3 regions of the Pseudomonas sp. TE3786 genome follow, and region 3 is predicted to be linked to each of the others. Evidence: riboswitches for the same ligand, from Rfam matches in the RefSeq annotation. Region 3 holds a riboswitch; each other region holds the start of a gene.
What was found. Region 3 has a riboswitch for cobalamin ahead of cobO (cob(I)yrinic acid a,c-diamide adenosyltransferase). Riboswitches for the same ligand answer to the same signal wherever they lie in the genome.

Region 1 (6,445 bases), on a different contig from region 3:
ACCAAGAAAGGCAAAGGCTTCGCCCCGGCCGAGCTCGATCCGATTGGTTATCACGCGATCACCAAGCTGGAGCCGCTCAACGCCCCGGCCGCGCCGAAGAAACCCAGCGGGCCGAAGTATTCGGCAGTGTTCGGCCAGTGGCTGTGCGATATGGCCGAGGCCGATGCGCGGCTGACCGGCATTACGCCGGCAATGAAAGAAGGCTCCGATCTGGTGGCCTTCAGCGAGCGCTTCCCGCAGCGTTATTTCGATGTGGCGATTGCCGAGCAACACGCGGTCACCCTGGCTGCCGGTATGGCCTGCGAAGGTGCCAAGCCGGTGGTGGCGATCTATTCCACCTTTCTGCAACGCGGCTACGACCAACTGATTCACGACGTGGCGGTGCAGCACCTGGATGTGCTGTTCGCCATCGACCGCGCCGGCCTGGTGGGCGAAGACGGCCCGACCCACGCTGGCAGCTTCGATTTGTCGTACCTGCGCTGCATTCCCGGCATTCTGGTGATGACCCCCAGCGACGAAAACGAACTGCGCCGCATGCTGACCACCGGCTACCTGTTCAATGGCCCGGCGGCTGTACGTTATCCGCGTGGTACCGGTCCGAATGCGGAAATCGACGCGGCCCTGGTGCCGCTGGAAATCGGCAAAGGTGTGGTGCGTCGTCGAGGCCAGGGCGTAGCCATGCTGGTGTTCGGCGTGCAACTGGCCGACGCCCTGCTGGTCGCCGAAAAGCTGGATGCCACCGTCGTAGACATGCGTTTCGTCAAACCGCTGGACGAAGCCCTGGTGCGCGAGCTGGCGGCCAGCCACGACCTGCTGGTAACCATCGAAGAGAACGCCATCATGGGTGGCGCTGGTGCGGCGGTCAGTGAGTTCCTGGCGCGGGAAAATCTGCTCAAGCCGGTGCTGCATCTGGGGCTGCCGGACACCTATGTGGAGCACGCCAAGCCGGCCACCATGCTCGCCGAGTGCGGGCTGGATGCAGTAGGTATCGAAGCCGCCATCAATCAGCGCCTGGCGCTGTTGACGCCGGTCGGGCTGACGCCTGGTGTCACTGCGTAAGCGCTGCAGTTCAAAAAAAGGCCGGTCAGATGACCGGCCTTTTTTCGTTCTACGTCAGATCACCCGGGAAAAGCGCTGGCTGTTCTGTTCACTCAGGTAGTGGTCGAACAGCATGCATACCGAGCGCACCAGCAAGCGGCCCGCCGGCAGTACCTCGATGCCCTTGTCGTTGAGGCTGATCAACCCGTCGCGGGCAAACTGCTGCAACTGCGGCCAGACCTCGGCGAAGTAACCGCGAAACTCGATATTGAAGCTGCTCTCGATCAGGCTGAAGTCCAGCTTGAAGGCGCAGATCAGGTGCTGGATCACGGCGCGGCGGATACGGTCGTCGTCGTTGCACAGCAGACCGCGTTCCACGGCCGACTGGCCACTGTCGATGGCCGCCATATAACGCGGCAGGTCGCTGCTGTTCTGGCAGTAGAGGTCACCCAGCTGGCTGATCGCCGACACCCCCAAGCCCACCAGGTCGCAATGCCCATGGGTGGTATAGCCCTGGAAGTTGCGCCGCAACATGCCGTCTTCCTGGGCCACCGCCAGCTCATCGTCGGGCAGGGCGAAGTGGTCCATGCCGATATACACATAACCGGCGGCGGTCAGCTGCTCGATGCTGCGCTGCAGCATTTCCAGTTTGGCCGCAGGGCTAGGCAGCTCATCGGCGTTGATCCGCCGTTGCGGCATAAAGCGCTCGGGCAGGTGGGCGTAGTTGAACAGGGAAAGGCGGTCGGGCTGCAGCTCGATAACCTTTTCAACGGTGCGGGCAAAGCGCTCGGGGGTCTGCTTGGGCAGGCCGTAGATCAGGTCGATATTCACCGAGCGAAATTGCAGGGTCCAGGCAGCTTCGACAATGGCGCGGGTCTGCTCGAAGCTTTGCAGGCGATTGACCGCCTGTTGCACCTGCGGATCGAGGTCCTGCACCCCCAGGCTGACGCGGTTGAAGCCCAGTTCACGGAGCAGGCCCATGGTCGCCCAGTCGGCTTCGCGGGGGTCGATCTCGATGCCGTAGTCGCCGCTGTCGCCTTCCAGCAGGGTGAAGTGCTCGCGCAGGTGGCGCATCAGGTCGCGCAGTTCGGTATGGCTGAGAAAAGTCGGAGTGCCGCCGCCGAAGTGCAGTTGCTCGACCACCTGGCGGCGGTCGAGCTGGCTGGCGATGCGGCTGATTTCTTCATGCAGACGTTGCAGATAAGGCACTGCGCGGCCACGGTCTTTGGTGATCACCTTGTTGCAGCCGCAGTAGTAACAAATGTTGGCGCAGAACGGCACATGCACATACACCGACAACGGCCGCAGCGCCTTGCGGCTTTCCCCCAGCGCCTGGACCAGGGCATTGCCAGCGACCTGATCGCTGAATTGCAGGGCCGTCGGGTAGGAGGTGTAGCGCGGACCGGGGCGGTCGTAACGGCGAATCAGGTCAGCATCCCAGTGAATGGCTTCGTGCATGGCGGCGGTCCGAGAAGAGCGTGGGCGGCCAGTCTAGGGAGCTGCGACAAAGCGGATCTTGACTTGACGCAAGGCAAGGCCGACTCCCTGGTCAGACTTCACCCCGCGGCGCACCACAAGCGAGCAACACAGCGCCTTGGCGTGACACAAAAGCATGCCGATCTAGCACGCTGAACGAGCGTACCCAGTAGAAAAGCGACATCCACCCGGCAAAAAGCGTCATCGCGCCAACCAGACTCAGCTCGCGGCCAGGGCGCTGGAGCGTTTGGTGCTGGATCAGCACAAAGCAGCCAGTCGGCTGGGCCAGGCAGAGCCCACCCATTGACCACCCCCATGACCTTGTAGGAGCGACTGGGCGGCACTCCGATCAGCCGCGATGCTTGACCTTAAAAGCTTCGCGGCTAAAGCCGCTCCTACGGTTCAATTCTCTGCAAACCTTGACCCACCCTCCCTGCCGCCGTTAGGGTGCGCGGCGTTTATCCACGCAGGTGCGCCGCGCTCATTGAGCCTGGCGTTAAACGGGAAGCCGGTGCGCTTACGAGCCATGCCGGCGCTGCCCCCGCAACGGTAATCGACCGCAGCCTTGCTGCATGCCCGATCGATACACCACTGGGTTTACCTGGGAAGGTGATCGCGGCAAGAGCAGGTCGCGTGAAAACTACGGCGCTTGGTTTTGCCTTGCTAAACCTTCGCTCGCTACGTTTTCACGCCACCTGAAAAGGTCGAGAGCCCGGAGACCGGCCTGTGCGGAGTCGACTGGTGTTGCGGAGGGCAGCACCAACAAGCGCAGGCGCGCTTTCAAGCGCCGTGCTTGCCTATGCCCTCCTCAAAAATAATCTTTTGAGGATCCACCCCATGAAGTACACCCACCTCGCCCTGCCGGCGCTGCTATTGCCCCTGCTCGCCCAGGCGCAAGGCAGCGATGAGGCACTGAAGCTGCCGACCATGGTGATCACCTCCGGCCGCAGCGCCGAACCGCTGGACCAGGCCACGGCCGCCGCTACCGTCTTCACGCGCGCCGATATCGAGCGCCTGCAACCCAGCTCCATCACCGAGTTGCTCACCCGTGTACCGGGAGTGCAAGTGGTGCAGAACGGTGGGCGCGGTAGCAATACCTCACTTTTTATTCGCGGCAGCAGCAACACCCAGAGCCTGATTCTGGTGGACGGCCAGCGCATCGGCTCGGCCTCCGATGGCGGTGCCAGTTTGCAGTTCCTCAGCCTTGAGCAGATCGAACGCATCGAGGTGGTACGCGGTTCGCGTTCGGCGCTGTATGGCAGCGATGCGATTGGCGGCGTGGTGCAGATTTTTACCCGCCGTGGCGACAGCGGCCTGCAGCCGCGCCTGGCGGTCAGCGCCGGCAGCCATCAGAGCTGGCAGCGCAGCCTGGGCCTCAGTGGTGGCGACGCGCAAACCCGCTTCAGCCTCAATGGCAGCCTGGACGAAACCGCCGGAATTGACCGCACCGGCCCCTCGTACGACGCCGACAGCGACCACGACGCGTACCGCAACAAAGCCCTGAGCGTGAACCTCAGCCATCAGTTCAGCGAGCTGCTTGAAGGTGGCGTCAGCCTGTTGGATCAGCGCGGGCGTACCGAGTACGACAGCCCGTTTGGCCGTTTCGACCCCAGCACCTATCAGGCCTACCCCGAGCAGCCCTATACCCACTTCAGCCTGAGCAGCGCCAGCACCTACCTCGATGGCCAGCTCAGCGATGCCTGGAACAGCCGTCTGGAACTGGGCCACAGCGAAAGCCGGCAAAAGACCGAAGACAAACTCAGCGACAGCGTGGGCATCTTCAATACCTACCGTGACTCCGCCAGTTGGCTTAACACCCTGCAACTAAACGAGCAGCACAGCCTGTTGCTGGGCACCGACTGGTTCGAGGATGAACTGCACAGCAGCACGCCTTACAACCAGCAAACTCGCTGGAACCAGGCGGCGTTCGCCCAGCACCGTTTCCAGGGCGAGTGGTTCGCCACCGAACTGGGTCTGCGGCATGACAAGAACCAGCAGTTCGGCAGCGAAAACACCTGGAACGGCGCGCTCACCGTGCCGCTGGGTGCCAGCACTTCGCTGATTGCCTCCTACAGCGAAGGCTTCCGCGCGCCGACCTTCAACGAGCTGTACTGGGCCGACTCCAGCCTTGGCTATCTTGGCAACCCCGAGCTGTCACCCGAGCACTCGAAGACCTACGAACTGCAACTGCGTGGCGAGCACCTGGACACCCGCTGGAGCCTGGCCGCGTACCGCAATAACGTGCGCGATCTGGTCGGCAGCGAGCTGTATGACCCGGTCTTCTATGTGTACCGTGCGGTCAACGTCAACAAGGCGCGCCTGCAAGGCATCGAGTTGACCCTGGAACGCGACATCCTCGGCTGGCAGACCGCGGCCAACGCCAACTGGCTGGACGCCCGCGACCGTGAAACCGGCCACGCCCTGGCGCGCCGCGCCAAGCGCACGCTGAACCTGGATATCGACCGCCACTTCGGCCAGCTCGGCCTGGGCGCCAGCTGGCAAGCATTCAGCAGCAGCTATGACGATGCCGACAACCGCCACGAGTTGCCGGGTTATGGCCTGGTGGCAGTGCGCAGCAGCTGGCAAGCCAGCAGAGAGCTGGAGCTGCAGTTCAAGGTGGATAACTTGCTGGACAAAGACTACAGCCGCGCCTTGTACAGCCATGACGGCGAGGACTACGGCTACCGCGAGGAAGGTCGTACGGCGACGCTGGGGTTGGTCTGGACGCCGGCGATTTAAGATCAAAAGCGCGCGGCTAAAGCCCCCCACAGACAACGCGGTCCCTGTGCGAGGGTTTCAGCCGCGCGCTTTTGATTCTGTTTTGCTGGCTAGCGCATCGGTGCCAAGGCGGCGCAAAGCCGCTCGGTGGCATCGAGCATCTGCAGGCTGGGGCGTTCGAGGCCTTTGTCGGGTAGCACCAGCAACTGATGACGACTGACAGCCTTGAGTTGCGGCCAGGCCTGCCAGGCTTTCAGTTGGCTCTCATCGCCGGCAACGATCGCATGCGGGTCACGCTGCAATACGGCCTCGACGCTAACCTGCGGCGCTGGCAGTTGCAGGTCGGCAAATACATTCTTCGCCCCACACACGCTCAGCGCATCGCTGATGATCTGCCCACCACCCACGGTGTACAGCGGCGAATTCCAGATCTGGTAGAACACCGGCAGCGGCTTGCTGCGCTTATAGCGTTGCCTGAGCGCGCTCAGCCGCTGACGAAAGTCATCAGCACGTTGCTGGCCACGCTCGGCGCGCCCCACCCGCGCCCCGATGGCGCTGAACTGCTCGGCCAACTGCGCCAGGCTACGGGGTTCTGCTTCATAGAGAGGAATGCCAAAGCCGAGCAGTTGCTGGCGTTGCGCCGAGCTGATGCTGTCGGGCCAGAGCAACAGCAAGTCAGGCTTGAGCGCCAGCAGGCTCTCCATTTCCAACTGCCCGTAGCGCCCTACCGACGGCACGCTCGCCAACGCAGGCGGCCGCTCTCCGCCATCGAGCACGCCGACCAATAAATCGGCGGCATCCAACTCCAACATGATTTCACTGAGCGAGGGTGCCAGCGTCACCACCCGCAATTGCGCCGCTGCGGGCCACGCCAGCAGGCATAACAGGCAGGCAAGCAGCAGGCGCATCAGCCTAGTTGGCGAGGAATGCGGTAGAGGAATAGCAGCACGGTGCTGGACAGTGCCAACAGCACCAGGGGAATCGCCTCCAGGCCGGCGAACACGGCAATGGCGGCAATCCAGGCCGGCAAACCGGCACCCAGGAAGGCCTGGCGCCGGCGTGCAGCGAGGTCCAACCAGGCGGCGCGTTCTTCCGGGGTATCCAGCGCCTGTTCGGTAGCGATCAGGCCGCGCTTGTAGGCGGAAAACAGCGGCAGGCTGACAAACATCGAGGCCAGGCCACCGATGAACAGCGGCATGGCCAGCACCGAAAC
Region 2 (6,445 bases), on a different contig from region 3:
CGGCAGCCATGCACTGCCCAAGCGGTATGCACAGACATTGCGCCACGGCGGCGTCGATGTACGCGCCTTCAGCACCCGCCGCGGCTTACTCAACCGCTTCCAGCTGAACTTTCGCAACCACCGCAAGATTGTGGTGGTAGATGGCGAGTTCGGTTTTGTCGGTGGCCTGAATGTGGGTGACGAATATATGGGCCTGAAAGCGCCGCTGGCACCCTGGCGCGACACCCATGTCGAACTGCGCGGTCCGGCCGTGGCCTGCCTGCAGGAGTCCTTTGCCGAAGACTGGTTCTGGGCCACCCGCCAACTGCCGCCGCTGATCCTTCCGGAAGCCTATGGCGGCGAAGGCAAGCTCTGCCAGGTGCTCACCAGCGGTCCGGCAGATGCCCAGGAAACCTGCTCGCTGTTCTTTGTCGAAGCGATCAACTGCGCCCGCGAGCGCCTGTGGATAACCAGCCCGTATTTCATTCCCGATGAGTCAGTGTCGGCGGCTCTGCGCCTGGCGGTGCTGCGCGGTGTAGATGTGCGCCTCCTGCTGCCGTCGCGCCCGGACCACCGCACCGTGTACGCCGCCTCCAGCCTGTATGCCTTCAATGCCCTGCATACCGGCGTACGGGTGTTTCGCTATCAACCAGGATTTTTGCACCAGAAGGTGCTGCTGATTGACCAGAAAATGGCCGCCATCGGCAGTGCCAATCTGGACAACCGTTCGTTCCGCCTGAACTTCGAAATCATGCTGATCACCGTCGACGGCGACTTTGCCCGCGAGGTGCAGCACATGCTGGAGAACGACTTTGCCCAGGCCATCGAGCTGGCCGCTGGCGATGACCAGAATATCCATCGCCTGCGTCAGTTGGGGATGCGCATTGCGCGACTGATCTCGCCGATTTTGTGACAGCCGCAAATCCCGTAGGAGCGGCTTCAGCCGCGAAGCTGTGGCTCTTCAAGAGCGTCGCGGCTGAAGCCCCTCCTGCAAGAGGGCTGGGACAGACTTAAACCTCGGTCTCTTCCTTGTACAGCTGCAGCCCACGCGCCTGGTAATTACCCAAGGCACTCGGGTGATCCAGCGTGCAGGTATGCACCCACACCCGCTTGGTACCGGCCCAGGCCCAGGCCGATTGCAGCGCGTGGGTCAGCAGCGGACCGCCAAAGCCTTTGCCGAAGAACTCCTCGACCAGACCGAAATAGAGAATCTCCACATCACCGTCGGCACTGCGCTGCAACTCGTAGTAGCCGGCGATAGCGCCCTGCTCATAGGCGACAAAGGTGCGGTGATTGTCTTGCTCCACCAGGTCGCGCCATTGCTGGTCGGACCACACCAGTTTGTCGGTCCATTCCCAGGGGCCACCGACCAACTGGTAGAGAAAACGGTTAAGGGGGAATTGCTTGATGGCGCATTCGACGATGTTCAACGCCGCCGGCAGCGGCTTGCCGCGGATGGCCTCGCTGCTGTGCATTTCCAGGTAGTAGGTGATGTTTTCAACCGCTGACATATCCAGGCCCCAAATCGAATGTGGCGTCGAGGCTAAAGTAGAAAAACCGCCAGTGGCATACGCAGCTGGCGGTTTTTTTGTCCATACAGTCAGCTAAGTGTCATTCACTTGCCGGGCGATACAGGTGTGCATGACCGGCGCGATACAGGTTGGAGTCGGCAAACGCGTCGGCCGCCAACACCCGGCCGACCAGAATCAACGCCGTGCGCTGAAAACCTTTGGCGGCGACGCCGGCCTCGATATCGGCCAGGGTACCCACAACCCAATCCTGATCCGGCCAACTGGCGCGGTGCACCACCGCAATCGGGCAATCGGCACCGTAATGCGGCAATAGCTCGGCGACTATCTTGCCCAGGTGCTGCACGCCGAGATGAATGGCCATGGTCGTGCCATGCCGGGCCAGATCGCCGAGTTCTTCACCGGCCGGCATTTTCGAGCGGCTGCCATAACGGGTCAGAATCACCGTCTGGGCGATATCCGGCAGGGTCAGCTCACATTCCAGCAGCGCCGCGCAGGCCGCTGTGGCGGTGACGCCGGGGATGATTTCAAAGGGAATCTGAAGACGGCGCAAATGGCGGACCTGCTCGCCGATGGCGCCGTACAGCGACGGGTCGCCGGAATGCACGCGAGCGACATCCTGGCCCTGGCGGTGGGCGGTTTCGATCAGTGCGATGATCTCGTCCAGATGCAGCTCGGCGGTGTTCACCAGGGTGTCGGCGTTATGCCCGTGCAGTACCGCTTCCGGCACCAGCGAACCGGCATACAGCAACACCGGGCAACTGCGAATCAGGCGCTGGCCCTTGACCGTGATCAGCTCCGGATCGCCGGGCCCGGCACCAATAAAATAGACCGTCATGCGGGTTCCTCTATGCCGGCAACCGCCACGGTGGCCTGGGCACTGCTGTGTTTTTTGCTGCGCAATCCCGCGCGCCTGCCGCTTAACGCTTCGACCTGGGCCAAGGCGCAGGCCTCGGCAACGCTGGCCGCGCCGGTAGCGCTCAAGGCGATAGTGGAGTGCTCGCCAATACGATCACTGACCGTCTGCAACTGCTCTGGCGCGAACCAGGCCAGCGGCAATTCCAGACTAAGCGCCAAAGCGCGCAGCCCGGGCTCCTGACGTTTGTGCGCGAGGCTGGCCAAGCCGGCGAGGTCCGCCAGGCTCAGGCCATGGGCGTGCAGCGTACGCTCCAGCAACAGGCGCAACTCGGCCTCGCTGCAGCCCGTGCGGCAACCGATTCCAGCGATGTAAGGCGCAACGATGGGCACAAGAAAACGCCTGCAATAGATAAGAAAAAACCCGCTGAGGGCATGCCCATCAGCGGGTTCTCAGGCAGCAGCGGCGAATTAAACCGCGTTGCTGCCGGCGAAGCGACGATACAGCCAGGCGCTCAGCAGGCCCAGGGCCGACCAGAACAGCGCATTGGTGATCAGCGAAGCCCAGATGAACTGATGCTCCAGCGCTTGCGGCGCCAGGCTCGAATGCACCTCAGGTTGCGGCGCGCCGATCACATGGGGCACCGCCAACAGCAGCGCACCAACCACTTTCACCGCCCAGTGACGGGCAAATACCAGCAAGGCCAGGCCAACGGCGGTGGCCGTCGCGGTACCGATCCACCAGTACTGCCGCAGCTGCAGATCCGCCGCGGCAGTGCCCGGCAGCTCGGGTGGCAGGCCGAGCGATGGTGCCAGGCAGAAGGTTGCGAAACCGGCCAGGCCCCAGAACAAACCATCACGGGTACGGCCAGGAGCACGCAGGGTGTACAGACCGGCCAGCATCAAGGCGAAGCCGACGGCGACCACCAGATTGCCGCCGGTGGTGGACAGCACGCGCTGCCAACCATCTTCCGGTGCCCAGGCCTCGGCACTATGTTCGTGGGCGTGTTCATGGGCAGCAGCGCCCGCTTCGTGGCTATGCTCGGCAACCACCTGCTCGGTAGCCGGCTCGGCACTCTCGAAGGTCTCGCCCTGCAGAATCAGGGGGGCCACCCAGAAGCTTTGCAGAAGAGTCAGCAACAGGGCAGCCAACAGGCCGGCAAACCCGGCGGTCTGGGCAATACGCTTAATCATCGCAGCTACCCCTTAGTGGCACGGAAACGCGGCACTGTGACGGGTATCGTGGGCAGCGTTATGCACCGCTTCGATATGGGAGAAGCCGGCGAAATACACCAGCATGGCACCGATCAGGCCGGCACCAATCGCCACAACCAGGCGTTGGGATAGCGAGGCGCTGGCCTCGGCAGAATGTGTAAGGGTGCTACTGGACATGACCGTTCCCTCTGAACTGGAAATGAAAACGTAGCAGAAGGGAACGCACGAGGAGCCGAATGCGAGCGCACTCAGACTTCCGGCTTGCGCCCGCCCACCGCGGGTTTTGCCTACTGGTATGAATTCAGGCCGGTCTCCGGGCTCGCGCTGCTGAAGGGTTTCAGCAAGCGCCTACCGTTGCGGGGGCAGCGTCGGACTAACCTCAAAGGGCGCACCGACTTCCCGTTTCACCTTGCGCACGACGACGCAAGACACCTGAAACAGCGCGCTAGGACACCATTTTCGTTGGCAAAGGTCAACGCTCGGTGTTGTGCTCCTATCGAGGCTTCAGCCTCGAGTTTTTGATCTTCGCCTCCCTCGCCGAATTTGACCCATTCCCCGCCACTGCGTAGCCTTGCTCGCTTCGAGGTTCTCCACGCCATTCAGGCCTGGAGCTAAGAGGGAACGCGGAAAAAAACCGCGGCTGCCCCCGCAACTGTGAACGACCTGCTTTCTTCCTATGCCACTGCGCGTGCGGGAAGGCGAAGAAAGCGGCCCGCTACCGGGCCAGGTCGTAAGCCAGGAGACCTGCCTTGAAATGCATTCAACCGGGCGGGGTGATCCGGTAGCGAACGCCTGCTGCGCGCACCCTGCTCGCCGCCGTCCTCGCCGCAGCCCGCCGATCCGATTTCGCTCGCATCACACAGGGCTGCAACCGATGAAAAGCTTGGCCAAACTTCCCGTCACCATCGTCACCGGTTTTCTCGGCGCCGGTAAAACCACCCTGCTGCGCCATATGCTCGACAACGCCGAAGGCCGCCGCATTGCGGTGATCGTCAATGAGTTCGGCGAGCTCGGTATCGACGGCGAAATCCTCAAGCAATGCTCCATCGGCTGCACCGAAGAAGAAGCCAACGGCCGCGTCTATGAGCTGGCCAACGGCTGTCTGTGCTGCACCGTGCAGGAGGAGTTCTTCCCGGTGATGCGCGAGCTGGTGGCGCGCCGTGGTGACCTCGACCAGATCCTCATCGAAACTTCCGGCCTGGCTCTGCCCAAGCCGTTGGTGCAAGCCTTCAACTGGCCGGAAATCCGCAATGCCTGCACCGTCGATGCAGTGATCACCGTGGTCGACAGCCCGGCCGTGGCCGCCGGCACCTTCGCCGCCTTCCCCGATCAGGTGGACGCCCAGCGCCGCGAAGACCCCAACCTCGATCACGAATCGCCGCTGCACGAGCTGTTCGCCGACCAACTGGCCAGCGCCGACCTGGTGATCCTCAACAAGGCCGACCTGCTCAGCGCCGAAGCCCTGGCCGCAGTGCGTGCCGAAGTGGCGGAAGAACTGCCGCCAGCGGTGAAAGTGATCGAAGCGCGCAGCGGTGTGCTGCCGCTGTCGGTGTTGCTGGGCCTGAACTCGGAAACCGAGCTGCATATCGATAGCCGCAAAACCCACCACGACCTGGAAGACCACGAAGAACACGACCACGACGAGTTCGACTCTTTCTCCGTCGAGCTGCCGGAAGTCGAAGAAGCCCAGTTGCTGGCCGCCCTCAACGAGCTGGTGGAGCGCCACGGCGTGCTGCGCATCAAGGGCTTCGCGGCCATCCCCAACAAGCCGATGCGCCTGCTGATTCAGGGCGTGGGCAAGCGTTTCGACAAACACTTCGACCGCGCCTGGCGCAGCGATGAAGCGCGCGCCAGCCATCTGGTGATCATCGGCCAGGAGCTGGACCAGGCAGCAATCAGCAACGAGCTGCGCACGGCGCTGGCGTAACCCCGCCATGCACCTGCTACGCACCCAACCCGGTGGTTTTGTGCCCGCCGATGGCATTGCCCATCTGGCGCAAACCCCTGCGGATGTGGTGATTCTGTGCACCGGCGACTCCCATCTGTCGCTGCTGGCCGCCGCTGCGCAGAACCTGCCGGACCATTACCCGAGCCTGCGCCTGGCCAGCCCGGCGCAGCTACAGAACCATGCCTCGGTGGACCTCTATGTCGAGGAAGTGCTGCAACACGCCAAGGTGATTCTGGTGTCGGTGCACGGTGGCCTGAGCTATTGGCGCTATGGCATCGAACGTCTGGTGGAGTTGGCGCAACAAGGTGTCACGCTGATTCTGGTGCCCGGCGACGACAGCCCGGACCCGGAGCTGAGCACCCTCGGTACCGTCAGCGCCGAACAGGCCGACCGGCTATGGCAGTACCTGCGCCAGGGTGGTGTGGATAACGCGCAGCAGCTGTTCCATTACCTGGCCAGCACCTGGCTCGGCGGTGCTTACCCCTGGGGCGAACCGCAAGCGCTGCCAAGGGTTGGCGTGTACCACCCGACAGCCGCCAAGGCTGGCTTGGCCGATTGGCAAGCCAGCTGGCAGCCAGGTGCCCCGGTGGTAGGCCTGCTGTTCTACCGCACCCATGTGCAGTCGGCGAATACCGCGTTTATCCACAGCTTCTGCGAACACCTGAGCGCCCAGGGCCTGAACCCCTTGCCCATTGCCGTTGCCAGTTTGAAAGAAGCGGCGTGCCTGGCGGTGGTCGAAGAGCTGCTCGACCAGAGCAACGCCAGCCTGATCATCAACACCACCGGTTTCGCCCAGTCCAACCCCGAGCAGCCCAATCTGCGCCCGTTCCGCCGCAACGTGCCGGTGCTACAGGCGATCTGCGCCCTGGATAACCGGCCGCTGTGGGAAGCCAATCCGCAGGGCCTGGGCTCGCGCGAT
Region 3 (6,445 bases):
GCCGCCATGTCGGCAAAGCAGTGTGCCGCCACCGTGCGTGTCGGGCCATTGATGGTCCATGGCCCGAGCCGGTCAGCCAGCGCCTGCAACAGCGGTGTCGCCGCCAGCACATAGCCCAGCCGCGCCCCGGCCAGGCCAAAGAACTTGCCGAACGAGCGCAGCACAATCAGCCCTTCGCGCGCGCTTTCGGTTGCCAGGCTGTGCTCCGGGGTGATGTCGATAAAGGCTTCATCCACCAGCAACCAACCGCCGCGCTCGGCCAGCAGTGCATGCCAGGCCAGCAACTGCTCGCGGCTGCACAGGCGGCCGGTGGGGTTGTTCGGGTTGACCACCACCAGCACGTCCAGACCGGGTAACTGCGCCTCGAGCTCGGCGTCGGTTATCTCCACCACAGAATGCCCGGCCTGGTGCCAGGCGTGCGCATGCTCGGCGTAACAAGGCGACAACACGCCCACCCGGCTGTGTTGACGCAGCCGTGGCAACAGCTGAATCGCCGCCTGCGAGCCAGCCACGGGCAATAGCTGGCTGACCCCGTAATAGCCGCACGCGGCGGCATGCAGAGCGTCGCCGGGTTCCGGCAAACGCGCCCAGGCACTCAGGGGAATCGGCGGCAGTGCAAAGGGCCAGGGGGCGATGCCGGTGGACAGGTCCAACCAGTCGCCCAGGGCGATGTCATAGTCGCGCGCTGCCTGCTGCAAACGCCCGCCATGCGGCAAGCCGCCTTCGATGGGTTCACGCAAACAGGCGTCCTCCCAGCAACAAAACCAACAACCACAGCAGTACACCGCGACGCACCAGGCGTAGCGCACGCTCGATGGCCTCGGCGTCGGCGGGCGGGCCTTCGCCCAATGGCGGGCGTTGCCGCAGGGCACCGTGGTACATGGCTGGACGCCCCAGCGCGACGCCCAGGGCACCGGCACCAGCGGCCATTACAGGACCGGCGTTCGGGCTGTACCAGGTAAACCCCTGGCGCCACCAGCAACGCAGGGCCAGACGAGTATTGCCGAGCAACGCGTAGGTCAGCGCCACCAGCCGTGCCGGAATCAGGTTGAGCACGTCGTCAATGCGCGCAGCCGCCCAGCCAAAGCGCTCGAAACGCGCATTGCGGTAGCCCCACATGGCGTCCAGGGTGTTGCTCAGGCGGTACAGCACCACACCGGGAGCGCCGAGCACAACGAACCAGAACAGCGCGGCAAATACCGCGTCACTGCCGTTTTCCAGCACCGACTCGGTGGCGGCCAGGGCCACGCCCTGCTCGTCCAGCGCCGAGGTATCACGGCTGACGATATAGCCGACCCGCTCGCGGGCCTTGGCCAGCTCACCGTCGCGCAGCGCCTGGCTAATCGGCTGGGCATGCTCGGTGAGGCTTTGCAGGCCCAATGCCAGATACAGCGCAACGATCTCCACCAGCCAGCCAACATATGGCAACAGGCTCAGTAACCAGGCGGCCAGGGTTAGCGGCAGCACCGCCAGCACCCAGGCGGTAACGCCGTGGCTGCGCCAGCCGCGGCCGCTGTCGTCTGCGGCGGCGCTGTAAGGACGGTTGAAGCGGCGCTCCAGGGCATTGGCCAGGCGGCCAAAACCGACCAGCGGATGCCAACGTTTCGGCTCAGCGAAAATGGCGTCCAGGGCAACGCCAGCGACGCTCAGCAAGGCGATGCTCATGGCTGCGCCTCCCAGGTGTCGGTGAACAGCAGTTCTGCCAAGGGGCGCGGTGTGGCCCAGCCTTGCTGTTGCAGCATGGGCGTCGGGTAAAACTCCGGCACCGGGCCCAGGCACAGCACCGCCACCGGTTTGGCACCGAGCGGCAAGTGCAGCAGAGCGGCCAGCGCCTGCGGCTCGAACAACGACACCCAGCCCACCCCCAGGCCTTCGGCGCGGGCCGCCAGCCAGAGGTTTTGAATAGCGCACGACACCGAGGCCAGGTCCATCTCCGGCAAGGTGCGGCGGCCAAACACATGAGCCTCGCGGCCGTCAGCGAGGGCGATCACCAACAGTTCGGCGCAGTCACGAATGCCCTCGACCTTCAGGCGCATAAACTCATCGGCCCGTTCGCCCAGGGCCTCGGCGGTGCGTACCCGCTCCTCTTCCACCAGGCCATGGATGGCCTCGCGCAGCTCGCCACGGGTGATGCGGATAAACCGCCACGGCTGCATCAAACCGACACTGGGGGCGTGATGCGCGGCTTCCAGCAAGCGCACGAGTACCTCGGGTGCCACCGTGCCGCCGCTGAAATGGCGCATATCGCGGCGCTCGGCGATGGCGCGGTAGATCGCCGCGCGCTCGGCGCAACTGTAAGCGTGCTCGCTCATGCCGGTTGCGCTTCCCCGCTGGTATTAGCAAGCGCGGCCAGCGACGCCGCGCCGGGTACAAACAAAGCAGCGGCGGCCTGCGGATTGGACGGCATATACAGGTGGATATACGAAGCCGTCAGACGGCCGATGCGGTACACCGCTTCCGCGGTGCGCTGGTAGGTCGGGCAGACACCACGGGCCAGGGGCGCGAGGGCGCAGTCCAGCTCCGAGTAGTGATAGGTGTGGCCACGCAGCCGCCCTTCCGGCAGGTCGACTTCCTGCAAGGCCAGGGCCTTGAGCTTCTTGTGCATCTGCGCGCTACCCGGCAGCAGGCCGAGCAATTCGCCACGGGTGCCCTCCTTGTCGCTCAGCGCGTCGAGCAGATAGAGCATGCCGCCGCATTCGGCGTGGATCGGTTTGCCGGCCGCGTGGTGGGCGTGAACGGCGGCGCGCATCGCCTGGTTGGCCTGCAGCGGTGCCAGATGCAGCTCGGGGTAACCGCCGGGCAGGTACAGGCTGTCGACTTGCGGCAGCACGCTGTCGCGCAGGGGCGAAAACTCGATCAGCTCGGCACCCAGCTCGCGCAGCAGGTCGAGGTTGGCCTGGTAGAGAAAGGCAAACGAGGTGTCGCGGGCCACACCGATGCGGATGCCGGCCAGCAACGGCGGAATCTGCCGGCTCTGCTCCGGCGCGGCAAAGCTGACTGGCGGCGGCAGGCGGGTATCGGCGCTGGCGGCCAGGGCGTCGGCGGCGGCATCCAGACGGGCATCCAGATCCTCCAGCTCTTCAGCCTGCACCAGGCCCAGATGGCGGCTCGGCAGTTCAATGCTGGCGCTGCGCGGCAAGGCGCCATACCAGCGGATGCTGGCCGGCAGGCAATCACGCAGGATTTCGCCATGGCGGGCGCTGCCGGTGCGGTTGGCCAACACCCCGGAGAATGGCAGGTCGGCCTGGTAGGTGGCCATGCCATGGGCCATGGCACCGAAGGTCTGGGCCATGCCCGAGCCATCGATCAGGGCCAGCACCGGCACACCGAAATGCCGCGCCAGATCGGCCGCCGACGGCGTGCCGTCAAACAGGCCCATCACCCCCTCGATCAGAATCAGATCAGCCTCGGCCGCCGCTTCCCAGAGCAGACGACGGCTTTCCTCGGCACCAACCATCCACAGATCCAGTTGGTACACCGGCGCAGCGCTGGCGCGGGCGAGAATCATCGGGTCGAGAAAATCCGGCCCGCATTTGAATACCCGCACCCGTTTGCCTTGGCGGCTATGCAAGCGCGCCAGGGCGGCGGTGACCGTGGTTTTGCCCTGGCCGGAGGCTGGCGCGGCAATCAACAGCGCCGGGCAGGCATGGGCAGTGGCGTGGCTCAAAACTCCACCCCGGCCTGGGCTTTGACGCCGGATTTGAACGCGTGCTTGAGCATGCCCATTTCGGTGACGGTATCGGCCGCGTCAATCAGCGCAGGCGGCGCGCCACGGCCGGTGGCGACCACATGCTGAAACTCGGGACGACCGCCGATATCGGCAAGTACGCTGTCGAGGTCGAGGTAGTTGTGTTTGAGGGCGATATTCAGCTCATCGAGCACCACCAGGCCAATGCCCGGGTCATTGAGCAACTGCTTGGCCACCGCCCAGGCGGCCACGGCTTTGTCGATATCGCGCTGGCGGTCCTGGGTATCCCAGGTGTAGCCCTCGCCCATCACGTGGTAGCTGACTTCTTCAGGAAAGCGGCGGAAGAACTTTTCCTCACCCGTGCTCGCGGCACCTTTGATGAACTGCACTACGCCGACCTTCATGCCGTGACCCAGGGCCCGGGCGACCATGCCGAATGCCGAGCTGCTTTTACCCTTGCCATTGCCGGTGTGCACCAGCAGCAGACCGTATTCGTCCTGGGCTAGGGCGATCTTTTCATCGATCAAGGCTTTTTTGCGGGCCATGCGCGCTTTGTGGCGGGCGTCGCGCTCTGCGGATTCGCTCATTGCTTACCTCGGCAACTCGGTTGATCCAAACCGTTTGAAAACGTAGCGAGCGAAGGATAGGCAAGGCGCTTTCAATATCAAAGACAGGCGAACAAGCGGAGTTGGCTGTAGCCAATGAGCATTGTGAGTCTGTTTTTAACGCCGCTTAGCCGAGCGCAGTAGTTTTCACACGGTTTGGTTGAGGCTAGCGGAGAATGGCGGACGCACGGGGATAGGAAGAACCACCCGACGCCAAGCAAAGCCCTCCGCAATGCCATGGAACTGCGACAGGCCGGTCTCCGGGCTTATGAGCGTGGCCGGATGCGGCCAACAGAAAATCGCGCCTTCCCATGACAGGTCACAGTGGCGTTGCGGGTTTTCAGCTCAATTACCGTTGCGGGGGCAGCGTCGGATTGGAGGCACCTGAAGTGCTTTAACCGACTTCCCAGTTTCAGCCTAAAAAAGGCCACCTGAAGCAAGGCAGGCAGGGTAGAGGGTTGGGGGTTGAGCGTCAAATCGACAGCGCTCAGCAAAACTTTATCGGGGCACCCCGATTTTCCGCTCTGCCCCCTCCCTAAAGTTCCCCGGACTTGAACCTTGCCGGGAATCTCGCCTGTGTTGGCTTACTGTGCGCTGAACCTTGAATTCCGCTCAAATCGTAGTTAAACCTACTTTTGACTTTGCAACTCTTGCCATCGCCAGCCAGGCTTATAACCGCCTTTCACCTCAGGGTGATGTAGCCCTCTATTAATACAGCCAGCATGCAGCGCATGCACTTCTACTCACAGTTCCGAAGCAATAAAAGCTTGCGCCCGGATATTAAGACCCATAGCAACAATTGGTTCCAGGGCCAATGAGAGACCGTCAAAGATAACTGAAGTAGCATCGCCACCGGCTTCAGCCCCCCACAAAACACCTACAACCTCTCCGTCGATAATTAATGGCCCACCTGAATCGCCGCGCTCAAATGCCCCGTCAATAGACGCCACATTAAAAACCTCCCCATCTTTAGTGTTGCGATGAGACCGTACCTTCACACCAATACTTCGCTGTACCCCATCCGCTCGCGGGCCATACCCGTAAGCGATGCCTATCGTGTTAGCGCCGACGGTGGCCCCCGCTGCCATAAAGTTGCGCCCCAATCGGGCGTATTGATCAAGCGCTATCGGTGTAGCCAACACCAACAGTCTCGCTTGGGTCCCAGGAACATCGTGGACGCTCTCAAGCAAGACGGAGCGCTCCTTAAAAACAACTGCTTTAGCGTTGCAATGCTGAGCAGTAACGACGATCTGCGGTGTGACGGCTGCGCCTGTGCACCCTTCCGTTTGTTGGTTATCGACCACATTGATCACCCGCACGACCCATGACTGCGCTGAAGGCGAACCTCCACGGATGGCCAGCGCATCGTTGCAAGCCAGCAATGCCACAATCGACAATGCGCTGGTCAGCACGGCCAAGAGCCTGCTCTGCAAGTTCTCGCGCAGCCTTAACCACGTGATCGGATACGACCTAGGCAAGTTATCTATTGCAAGCACCCACCCCTGCCGAAAATTTATTAATGACGTCATCGCGTAAACCTCGTGTCTGACTTTGCATTGGAGTTTTTATCGATCTTTCCTGACCTGATCCAAACTTCGCTCACGACCCACTCATAACACCGACGACCAAAACTTAACCAACACAGTTAAATAATCAATACAATTTCAGTGCATTCAGAAGCAACCTACGAGCAAAAATTATTACTCCACACCTACTAATCAGCAAAATAAATTATTAAATTTAGGACCACTTAAATTTGGCAAGGAAAACACCTAAAACAATTGCTTTTCAGGCCTGCTAAACATAAAGCTTCATATGTAGACGATGTGGTATTCCGACTTTCGTCGCCATGAAAAAAGGCGCACGCGGTTATCCACAAAAGGACGCCGCAACCGACGAACTGCACCAGGCGTTGAATGCTGTGGCGGGGTTGGGGTTGCGCCGTACGAGAAGGCATCGTCGACCCCGACCACGGACGCTGGCTCGCGCAACACCACCGCCCCCCAGCAAGCACTGTCATCCCAGCGCAGGCTGGGATCCAGGCTGGCTCAGGGAAATACGCATGACGCAGCATTCTGGGTCCCAGCCTTCGCTGGGACGACGGATGATGGGGTTAATGACGGGGGTTAAAGCCTGGCGGTTTCATGGCCAA

Region 1: linked by a shared signal. The riboswitch ahead of ACVW0Y_RS03740 (TonB-dependent receptor domain-containing protein) and the one ahead of cobO (cob(I)yrinic acid a,c-diamide adenosyltransferase) in region 3 are both predicted to bind cobalamin.
Region 2: linked by a shared signal. The riboswitch ahead of ACVW0Y_RS07235 (CbtB domain-containing protein) and the one ahead of cobO (cob(I)yrinic acid a,c-diamide adenosyltransferase) in region 3 are both predicted to bind cobalamin.

The regions. Positions count from the first base shown of each region.
Region 1 is NZ_JBSRZF010000002.1:281,285-287,729, reverse strand. It holds gene dxs (1-deoxy-D-xylulose-5-phosphate synthase) at 1-1,059, shown strand, start outside; gene hemN (oxygen-independent coproporphyrinogen III oxidase) at 1,114-2,496, opposite strand; cobalamin riboswitch at 2,966-3,256, shown strand; gene ACVW0Y_RS03740 (TonB-dependent receptor domain-containing protein) at 3,352-5,253, shown strand; gene ACVW0Y_RS03735 (cobalamin-binding protein) at 5,343-6,140, opposite strand; gene ACVW0Y_RS03730 (MFS transporter) at 6,140-6,445, opposite strand, start outside.
Region 2 is NZ_JBSRZF010000004.1:232,092-238,536, reverse strand. It holds gene cls (cardiolipin synthase) at 1-892, shown strand, start outside; gene ACVW0Y_RS07255 (GNAT family N-acetyltransferase) at 990-1,490, opposite strand; gene cobM (precorrin-4 C(11)-methyltransferase) at 1,591-2,346, opposite strand; gene ACVW0Y_RS07245 (cobalamin biosynthesis protein) at 2,343-2,756, opposite strand; gene ACVW0Y_RS07240 (CbtA family protein) at 2,835-3,557, opposite strand; gene ACVW0Y_RS07235 (CbtB domain-containing protein) at 3,570-3,755, opposite strand; cobalamin riboswitch at 3,866-4,029, opposite strand; cobalamin riboswitch at 4,145-4,344, shown strand; gene cobW (cobalamin biosynthesis protein CobW) at 4,453-5,505, shown strand; gene cobN (cobaltochelatase subunit CobN) at 5,513-6,445, shown strand, end outside.
Region 3 is NZ_JBSRZF010000008.1:224-6,668, reverse strand. It holds gene cobD (threonine-phosphate decarboxylase CobD) at 1-740, opposite strand, end outside; gene cbiB (adenosylcobinamide-phosphate synthase CbiB) at 733-1,665, opposite strand; gene bluB (5,6-dimethylbenzimidazole synthase) at 1,662-2,312, opposite strand; gene ACVW0Y_RS10880 (cobyrinate a,c-diamide synthase) at 2,309-3,667, opposite strand; gene cobO (cob(I)yrinic acid a,c-diamide adenosyltransferase) at 3,664-4,275, opposite strand; cobalamin riboswitch at 4,528-4,743, opposite strand; gene ACVW0Y_RS10870 (trypsin-like serine protease) at 5,037-5,705, opposite strand.